One region of the Nocardia sp. CA-151230 genome, then DNA from elsewhere that is predicted to be linked to it. Evidence: riboswitches for the same ligand, from Rfam matches in the RefSeq annotation. Region 1 holds a riboswitch; each other region holds the start of a gene.
What was found. Region 1 has a riboswitch for magnesium ahead of ACQP1O_RS07585 (NRAMP family divalent metal transporter). Riboswitches for the same ligand answer to the same signal wherever they lie in the genome.
Positions count from the first base shown of each region.

Region 1 (3,270 bases):
CCTTCGACGCCGCCAAGGCCGACGGCCTCACCCGCGGCCTGCGGGACCATCATCGCCGCACCTTCCACCGCACCCCGGGTGCGCTGCGGCGACTACGCCGGGTGCCGGCCGCCTACGCCCGGATGTTCGCGCGGCACGAAGTGGTCGTCTCGCCGGTCCTCTCGCACACCACGCCGGAACTCGGATTCGTCTCGCCGACGGTTCCGTTCCCCGAATTGATCGAGCGGCTCACCGGTTATGTGGGCTATACACCGTTGAACAATGTCGCCGGAACCCCCGCTATATCGCTGCCCATGGGCCGAACCAGCGCGGGACTGCCGGTCGGCGTGCAACTCTCCGGTGCACACGGCGACGAGCGAACCCTTATCGAACTGGCGTATCTCCTCGAATCCGAACAGCCTTTCCCGCGTATCCACATCCCGACGGAGGGTCAATTGCTGGGATGATTCCCGGAATGACGCCTGAGAATCGGGCATTCTCTCCGAAATTTCAGGACATTACTCGCACGTAGCCACAACACCGGGTGCATTCTGGACTACAGGCAAGGAGTTTTCTCGGTTCGAGGGAGGTAGGGACATGGTCAGGGTGACGGCGGTCAAACCGAACGGAGAACACTGGCATCCGCATCCCGGTGACGCCATCGAGGACCCGGGCGAAGGCCCAGCTCTGGTGCTGTGCCTGCTCGGCATCGCATGCCTCGGCATGACACTCACGGCCGCTGCGTCCGGCTACCACGGCTGGGCGATACTGGGCGCGATCGCGACCGCGGTGCTCATCGTCTCGGGTTTGCTGATGATCCGCTTCGAATACTTCCGCGAATTCAAACGGGAGCAGCGTGGCGGGCGGCACGGGCACAACCCTCTGGTCCGTGGAGCGTGGCGTCCGCGGCAGGTCAGTTCGTGGCAGGCGCGGCGTGGAATCCAGTCGTGACCGGTCACCCGGCCACGATCCGGGACTGAACTACTGAACTACTGAACCGAAACGATCGGCTAGTCGGAGGTGACGGAAAGTAGGCCGAATCGGTTGACAGCGGCGTGATTGTGGCCGTCGGCGCTCGTGATGACCACCTCGGCAGGATTGATCAGGGCAATGCAGCAGAAGAGCCCGTCGTCCTGCTGAATGCCGAGCGACAGGAACCGATGATTGTTGGCCCGCTGCCATTCGTCGAGGGCGGCGTAGAGCCCTCGCATGGTAGCGCTTTCGAAGTAGACGACATTGTGCTTGTTGAGTTCGGACACCGACCGATCATGCACCGGCCGTCATCAGCGCTGCCCGCAGATCGATGCGATCGTCGAGGCCGGACAGGTCGCGCCCGGCCCCTTCAACCCGGTGGCCTCGCCCTGGCCGATACCCTTCGCGAGGCCACCGTCGGATGCCATGACGGACCGGGCAGCCATGAATGTTGCCACAGGGTATCTGCGGTCGGACCGGGTTGGGGCACAAGGGATTACGAGGAACCGACCGGCCCGGATTTGACAAGCGGTACGACCGGGCCCACCATTGCCCAGTCAGCACCTCGCTAGGCGAGGCTCCTGTACGAACACAGGCCACTGATCCGACGACGTCGAGAGACGCCCAGGGTTAGGACAGATCACCCCGGATTAAGGGGTGATCCGAAGTGGCTTCCCCGGGCCGCGAGCCCTCCGGATACGTCGTGCAGTGCCGAAGCTCTGACGAGAGGGGTGCAGGGTCCACGCCGTCGCGCGGGGCCCGGATCCCTCTTGCCGTGCGCGATGCGATACCCGATGTAGCGACGTCCACGTACGTCCCGGCGGCAAGGAGGTGAGGGACGAACAATGAGTTCCGGCGATAGTCCGTATCCGAGTACGGATTTCACTCTCCTGACGTCCCCGGCTTGCCGCATTCCGGTCACCGGCTGACCCGTTTCCCGCACAGGCGTTCCCGGCGCTCCACCGTCGGGCGGTAGCCCGCGCGTGCCCCGGGCCGGTCGATCCGTGCCCGAACTCGCTCGGCGGCCGGGCGTATTCCGCACGCCCGCACCCCTGATGATCGAAAGCGAGGGACAGGCCATGGCCTTCTTCGCGAACGGCCCCAGCCGCCGCACCTCCACCGTCGCCGTGCCCGCCGCAGCCGGCCGGCCCGACACCCACCCCACCGGCGCCGTCATGGACAGCGCGCACGTCGGCGACATCGTCGGCGCGCTCGGCTCCATCGGCCGGCACGACACCCTCGAAGGCCGTTCCCGCCTCCAGCGTTTCCGCATGCTGCTGGCCATCATCGGGCCCGGCCTGATCGTCATGGTGGGCGACAACGACGCCGGCGGCGTGGCCACCTACGCGCAGGCCGGGCAGAACTACGGCATGGCGCTGGTCTGGACCCTGGTGCTGCTGATCCCGGTGCTCTACGTGAACCAGGAGATGGTGGTCCGCCTCGGCGCGGTCGCCGGAGTCGGCCACGCGCGCTTGATCTTCGACCGCTTCGGCAAGTTCTGGGGCGCGTTCAGTGTCGGCGATCTGTTCATCGTGAACGCGCTCACCATCGTCACCGAGTTCATCGGTGTCTCCATGGCGCTCAACTACTTCGGGCTGCCCAAGGGCGTCGCCGTGCCACTGGCCGCGGTCGCGCTGTTCGCCATGGTGGCCGGCGGTTCGTTCCGGCGCTGGGAGCGGTTCCTTTTCGGGCTGATCGCACTGAACATCGTCATGTTCCCGCTGGCATTCCTGGTGCACCCCAAGGCATCCCAGGTCGCTCACGGATTTCTGCCGTCCTTCCCGGGCGGGCTGAACTCGACGCTGCTGCTGCTCATCGTGTCCATCGTGGGCACCACGGTGGCGCCGTGGCAGCTGTTCTTCCAGCAGTCCAACATCGTCGACAAGCGCATCACTCCCCGCTGGATCCGCTACGAGCGCATCGACCTGTGGATCGGCATCGTCGTGGTCATGGTCGGCGCGGTCGCCATCATGGCGGCGACCACCTTCGGCCTCGCGGGCACGGCCGCGGCCGGCAGCTTCACCGATGCCGGGGCCGTCGCCCACGCGCTGCACGACCACGTGGGCACCACCGCCGGCGCGCTCTTCGCCATCCTGCTGCTGGACGCCTCGCTCATCGGCGCCAATGCCGTCGGCCTGGCCACCACCTACGCCCTCGGCGACACCCTGGGCCGGCGGCACTCGCTGCACTGGAAGGTCTCCGAGGCGCCGGCCTTCTATATCGGATACGCGGCCCTGCTCGGTGTCGCCGCCGCGGTGTCGTTCAGCCCCGATCACGTGCTGGGCCTGCTGACCCAGGGGGTGCAGGCGCTGGCCGGGG
Region 1 covers NZ_CP192061.1:1,713,610-1,716,879, reverse strand. Annotated here, with positions in the region: gene ACQP1O_RS07600 (amidase) at 1-446, shown strand, start outside; gene ACQP1O_RS07595 (hypothetical protein) at 577-930, shown strand; gene ACQP1O_RS07590 (hypothetical protein) at 990-1,238, opposite strand; M-box (ykoK) riboswitch at 1,509-1,689, shown strand; gene ACQP1O_RS07585 (NRAMP family divalent metal transporter) at 2,031-3,270, shown strand, end outside.

Region 2 (3,270 bases), 840 kb from region 1:
GCCAGCCCCATCAGCGAGGTCGGCCCGAATTCGGCCAGGCCCACGGTTCTTTCGAAGTAGGAGGCGAGTGCCCAGGTGCCCCAGGCGAGCACGGCGAAGAGCAGTCCGTAGAAGAGCACATCGCCGAGGCGGCTGCCCGCGCGCTCGTCGTAGGCGGAGCGGGTGCTGCGCCCGAAGACCCGCATGAGGCGATCGACTCGCTCACCGACCGGCCGTAGCACCCGAGCCAGCCGGCCCGGCACCGTGCTGTGCCGTAGCAGGTCGAGCACCAGACTCCGTGGCGCCTGCGCACTTTCGGTGTGCTCCACCCGGAATCGCTCCGACCACGCCGTGAGTGGGCGCCAGAACACCACGTTCACCAAGACGATGGTGAGCACCATGACCAGCGCACCCACTATGAGGTTGCCGACCTGGGCCTCGGAGGTGGCCGCCGCGATGAAGCTACCCATGCCGGGCAGCGCCTCGTCCCGGCCGGACACCGTGATCACCTCCGAGGCCGCGAGCATGAACCACGCGCCTCCGAAGCTCATCATGCCGTTCCAGATCATCGGCACCATGGCCGTCGGCACCTCCAGCTGCCACAACCGCTGCCAGCGGGTGAGCCGCATCATGCGGGCCGCATCATCCAGCTCCCGGGGCATATTGCGCAATGCCTGGTAATAGGCGAAGGTCATGTTCCAGGCCTGCGCGGTGAAGATGGCGAAGATGCACGCCGCCTCCGCGCCCAGATACGAGCCGTGGAACAGGCCCACGAACGCGGTGACCGTGATCGAGACCAGGGCCAGCACCGGCACCGACTGCAGCACGTCGAGCGCGGGGATGAGCACCTTCTCGGCCCGCCGCGAGCGCGCCGCCCACTGGCCGACGATCAGTGTGAAGAGGATGGATGCCGCCAGGCCGATGAACATGCGCAGCGTGGTGCGTGCCGCGTAATACGGCAGGTTCGCGGGATCCGTTGATGCGGTCTCGGTTCCGGTATCCGGTGTCCAGGGCACCGACATGTCCCGAAACAGCTGCAGCACCAGCAGGATCAGCAGCACGCCCGCGCCGATGATCAGGTAGTCCACCGCTCGGAGCCGGCCGCGTACCCGCGGCACCTCGGGAGTCGTCTTGGGGCGGCCCGGAATTGCCAATTCGAGAGTCATTGCTGTTCACCTCGCGCCGGGTGGCGTCGTCGCAACTCAGTTGGTCGATTCGGCGGCGACCGCGGGCGGTGCGGTCATGACGTTGTAGGCGTGCACGGCCGAGGCCAGCACCGCCGGTGCGCCGATGAGCAGGTTGAAAACCACGACGCCTATCCCGGCCCCGGCCACCGCGCCCTCCAGACAGCCGGTGACGGCGCCGGGAATCGCCAACGTGCCCAACGTCAATGCGCCGACCGCGAGACCCTGGCCCGCGCCCAGCAGGACGCAGCCCAGCGGCGCACCGATGACGGCACCCAGCAGCGTGCCCACCGCCAGGGCCACGGTGAGCTCGTTGTTGACATTCTGGAAGACGATATTCATCCGATCCTCGAAGCTGTCGGGATCGGCAATCTGCTGTGCCGCAGGACCTTCGGCCTGCGCCTCCGCGGCGGCGTGCAACTCCGCGGCGATGCGTCGTTCCTCGGTGCTGACCGGTCGGGCCCGATCCGGGCGCGGGGTGAGGGTGGCGCTGTCGCCGTCGATGCGGGCGTCGATCGGGTACGTCGTGTCCTGCTTCGTGATGGTCAGCGGGATCGCCCCCACCACCACGCCCTGCGCGTCGAGGATCTGCAGCTGGTCGGTGGTGGTCCGGAACGTGCCGAGGTCGGTGCGCAGCACCACCGATCGGTCCACGATCCGGGCGTCGCCGGACACGGCCCGAACCGCGGTCAGAGCGTCGGCGGGCCGGATATCCGGTCCGGGTGCCGCGGCCGAAACGGCGGCAGGGGCGACCAGTCCGGCGGTGGTCAGCGCCGCGGTGGCGAATGCGAGCAAGCGAATTCTCATCGGGATGTTTCCCCTCGGGATACCGCTGCCCGCATCGGTTTACGGGCAGCATCGAATACCGCCGGGCACGGTGGTGCCGACGGGTCGGATATATGCGAATCTCCGAATTCATTCGTGAAATGTGCATGCGAATAATCCGGTGCCGCGCGGGCGGCATCGGGGTATCGGAGAATTACGCGCGTCGAGATATCGACGCGGTGTTGGTGTGCTGGCTAGCGGCCCGGACCGAGGCGGAGGGGCCGGCCCGGAGATCCCGGGTCATCATCGGGTGCCATCTTGCTACCCGACCTCCTCACTGGTAGAACGCGATTCGTCAACGCACGGGGGAGGTCGCCCGGAACTCTCGGGGCGGGCGCACACCCCTCTCGTCAGAGTTTTGGCACTGCACGACGTGTTCCGAATCGGAAAGCCACTTTGGATTACCCCTTGATCCGGAGAAATCTGTCCTAACCTTGGGCGTCTCTCGACGTCGTCAGATCAGTGGCCTGTGTTCGTACAGGAGCCTCGCCTATCGAGGTGCAACAGGGAACCTAGTCAAAGACTCGTTCAAAGTCAAAACCGCTATTCGCATACCGGCGAGCGCTATGTCACAGCGGCGCGCCGGGGCCGCCGATCGCACATTTCAGATGTGCCGCCGACGCTGGTCGGCGTGGTGAGACCTGGCCGCGCCGTGCCGACTGCCGCCCGCCGAGTACGACCGCGACGACAGCGGTCACGCCGAGCGGCGCCCCCGTGACGAGGACGCCGGTCACCGATATGACGCTGTGGCGCTTCAGCTCTCGCCGTCAGTACTACACCTGCCCGGTCGTTGGCTGGGAGCGCGACTTCCAGACCAGCAGTGCGGCTTGGGCAATGAAGAAGATGCCGCCGCCGGTGGCGTAGACGGACAGGACATCCAGGGATGGGGAGGGGCCGGTGGCCTGGGCGACGTAGACGGCGCCGACCAGGAAGGACAGGCCGCCGGAGATGAGAGTGGGCCATTGTTTGCCCAGGGTGGGGCCGCGGCGGTAGAGGCCGACTGCGAGTTGGGCCGCGCCGGATATCGTTGCCCAGATGCCGAATACGGCCAGGACGGCGGCCACGCCGCCGGCGGCTCCAGCAATGCCCAGGGCGATGGCGGCCAGAGTGCTCAGGGCGCCGTTGAGGGCGGTCACGCGGCGCTCGGAGCCCTCCGGTACCGCGAGCCAGTCGATGGCGGAGGACACCGCGTCGATGAGGGGGTAGGCGATCAGCAGGGTGAGCGCGACGGCGTTCAGGGGGTCGTGGGCAGCGGCGAAGGCGAGGGCCCACGCGATGGCCA
Region 2 covers NZ_CP192061.1:2,549,625-2,552,894, reverse strand. Annotated here, with positions in the region: gene ACQP1O_RS11555 (ABC transporter permease) at 1-1,145, opposite strand, end outside; gene ACQP1O_RS11550 (hypothetical protein) at 1,182-1,970, opposite strand; M-box (ykoK) riboswitch at 2,324-2,493, opposite strand; gene ACQP1O_RS11545 (hypothetical protein) at 2,558-2,722, opposite strand; gene ACQP1O_RS11540 (DUF308 domain-containing protein) at 2,762-3,270, opposite strand, start outside.
Region 2: linked by a shared signal. The riboswitch ahead of ACQP1O_RS11550 (hypothetical protein) and the one ahead of ACQP1O_RS07585 (NRAMP family divalent metal transporter) in region 1 are both predicted to bind magnesium.

Region 3 (3,270 bases), 3.4 Mb from region 1:
CGGTCGGGGTGGACCAGTTCGGTCGCGGTTCGGCTTGCCACGGCGTCCAGGCTAGTCCACATGTTCACAAATTCCGAACATCCTGTTATGTTCGGAATTATCGAACATGTCTGTGCCGGGAGGACGCCATGACCGTCGAGCAATCCACCGCAGCCGCCCCCGAAGACGCTGCCGCCCCGCAGGATTCACCACCCGGGAGCAGTGCGCGGTTCTGGGGCACCGCCTACACGTTGCTGGTCCTGTTGACGGGCACGAACGTGGCCACGCCGCTGTATCACGGCTACGCCCATCGGTTCGGATTCTCAGCGCTGGTGATGACGCTGGTGTTCGCGGTCTACATGGGGGTGCTGATTCCCGCGCTGCTGATCGCCGGTCCGGCCTCGGATGCGCTGGGGCGGCGCCGGATTCTGCTGCCCGCGCTGGCGCTGGCGGCGCTGGGCACGCTGGGTTTCGCGCTGGCCACCGACGTGGTGTGGTTGTTCGCGGCCCGCGTCCTGCAGGGGCTGGCGGTCGGGGCGGCCTCGGGCGCGCTCACCGCCGCGCTGACCGAGCTGGAGCCACACGGTAGCCGCCGCCGTGCGGCCCTGGTGTCGGCGGTGGCCTCGGCGGGCGGCATGGGACTGGGCCCGGTGCTGGGAGCTGTTCTGGCGCAATACCTTCCGGCTCCGTACCTGACGCCGTTCGCGGTGGAGCTGGCGCTGCTGGTCCCGGCCGCGGTGGCGGTGGCGGTGCTGCCCGAGACCGCGGCGGTCACCCGGTGGCGGCCACGGCGGCCGAGTATCCCGGCCGGGATGGGTGCGGTCTTCGCGGCCGCGGGCACGGGCGCGTTCCTGGGTTTCGCGGTGGTCGGCGTCTTCCTCACGCTGATCCCGACCTATGCCGCGACCCTGTCGGGCAGTGCGAATCTGGTGGTCGGTGGTGCGGCGGCCGCGCTGCTGCCCGCGGCGTGGGCGCTGGCGCAGCTGGTGGGTTACGGCACACCCGAACGGGCCCTGGACTTCACGGGATTCCCGCTGCTGGCGGTGGGCCTGGTACTGCTGGCGGTCGCGGGCGCGGTCTCCTCGCTGCCGTTGCTGCTGTTCGCGACGGTGCTGGCCGGGGCGGGTCACGGCCTGGTGTTCCTGTCGGGATTGACCGCGATCAACGCGGCCGCACCGGCCGATCGTCACGCCGATGTGCTGTCGACCTATTTCGTGATGGCCTACTGCGGCAGCGGCGGCCCGGTCATCGGCGTCGGCCTGCTGGCGGGCGCGACCGGTTTGCTGGGTGCGGTGCAGATCTTCGCGGCGGTGGTGGCGGTGCTGTGCGTGGTGCGGCTGGTGGCACGGGTCACGGTCGAGGCGCGAAGCTCGCGGGTGCACGAATGCGACGGCGCTCACGTCGGGTTGCCGATCGTGGCGGGCGGGTGTTTACTTCTGGTCGCAAGGTGCCGTCGTTAGCTGAGGCTCCTTCACGGATACAGGCCGGCGATCCCGAACGTCGAGAGACGCCCCGGATCAGGACAGGTTTCCCCGAGCTAAGGGGATGCCCCGACCGGCTCCCGCCACCCGTGGCGGGTTTACGCCGTGGAGTGCTGAAGGTCTTACGAGGGGTGGTACCCGTACCGGCGATTTCGCGCCGGTCCCACTCCCCCGGCATGCGTGCGCGTGGCGTCGAGGAGGTGGTGGTCGTGCCCGATGGACCGGATCGAGTTCCGTTAGCCAATCGTTCACTCGGCCGTACTCCCGCAATCCTCTGGCCGCTACCCCTACCCCGGTAGCGTCCGAGTCCGGAGTGCGCCGTCATCCAGTGGGAGATCGAGATGACCACGTGGGAAATGCTGCTGCGACTCGGCACGGGTGTCGGGTTGGGCGCGGTGATCGGGTTCGAGCGTCAGTTCCGGGCCCGGATGGCGGGATTGCGCACGAATTCGCTGGTCGCCGCCGGGGCGACCCTGTTCGTGCTGCTGTCCGCGCACGGCTTCAACGGCGCCTCCGCGGATCCGACTCGTGTTGCGGCGCAGATCGTTTCGGGCATCGGGTTCCTGGGCGCGGGCGTGATCCTGCGCGACGGGTTCAATATCCGCGGCCTGAACACCGCCGCGACGCTGTGGTGCGCGGCGGCGGTGGGCGCGCTCGCGGGTGCGGGCATGTATTCGACCGCGGTGGCGGGCACGGTGGCGGTGGTGGTGGTCAATACCGCGCTGCGCACGGTGGCGCGCACGGTGGATCGCCCCGGTGTCGACGAGGTCGAGGCCCAGGAGGCGTTGTACGCCTTCCACGCCGACACCGACGACGCGCACGAGGCGCATGTGCGGGCGCTGCTGGTGCAGTCGCTGACGCGCACCGATTTCCGGCTGGTGTCGATCTCGAGCCACGACACCTCCCCGGGCCGGGTGCAGGTGCGGGCCGAGCTGACCGGTGACCGCCGCGACGACCGGCAGATGGAGGCCGCGGTGAGCCGGTTGAGCCTGGAGCCGTCGGTGACCAGCGTCGGCTGGCGCACGGTGCCGCTGCGCGCGGAGGCCGAGGCGTGAACGCCGCGCTGCGGCCGTAGGACCCGGCCGCCGACCTGCGCGCATCCTGATTCACACCATCGCCGACGGGATCACCGTGGTCAGTCCGCCATCGACGAGCAGGTCCTGACCGGTGATGTAGGAGGCGTCCCCGGAGGCCAGGAATGCGACGGCGGCGGCCACCTCGTCGCTGTCGCCGACTCGCCCGAGCGCCACCCGCGCCCCCGCGGCGGCCTGCGCGGCGGCGGAGGCCTCGGCACGGAAGGCGGGGGTGTCGATGTAGCCGGGGCTCACCGAGTTCACCCGAATTCCGCGTGGCGCCAACTCCGCGGCCAGCGTCCGGGTCAGATTCTGCACCGCCGCCTTCGTCGCCGAATACAGTGCGGCGCCGGGCGCGCCCCGATACGGGGCGAAGGAGGCGTTGAGGACGATCGCACCGCCGTCGACCAGCATCGGCAGCATGTGCTGCACGGTGAAGAACGCGGCCTTGAAATTGATCCCCACCACCCGATCGAACTCGTCGCCGGTGACCGCCGAAACCGGCTGGAACGCACCGATTCCCGCATTCACGAACACCACATCCAGCCGCCCGAACCGCTCGGACACCACCCGCGCCAGCGCCGCGAGATCCTCGGGTTCGGTGGCGTCCCCGGCCACCCCGACCGCCCGCTCCCCCAGTTCGGCCACCGCGGTGTCGAGGCGGTCCTTGTCACGCCCGGTCACGATCACCCACGCCCCCTCTTCGAGGAGCCGCCGTGCGGCGGCCAGCCCCATCC
Region 3 covers NZ_CP192061.1:5,142,632-5,145,901, forward strand. Annotated here, with positions in the region: gene ACQP1O_RS24455 (ArsR/SmtB family transcription factor) at 1-41, opposite strand, end outside; gene ACQP1O_RS24460 (MFS transporter) at 129-1,439, shown strand; M-box (ykoK) riboswitch at 1,425-1,600, shown strand; gene ACQP1O_RS24465 (MgtC/SapB family protein) at 1,802-2,515, shown strand; gene ACQP1O_RS24470 (SDR family NAD(P)-dependent oxidoreductase) at 2,567-3,270, opposite strand, start outside.
Region 3: linked by a shared signal. The riboswitch ahead of ACQP1O_RS24465 (MgtC/SapB family protein) and the one ahead of ACQP1O_RS07585 (NRAMP family divalent metal transporter) in region 1 are both predicted to bind magnesium.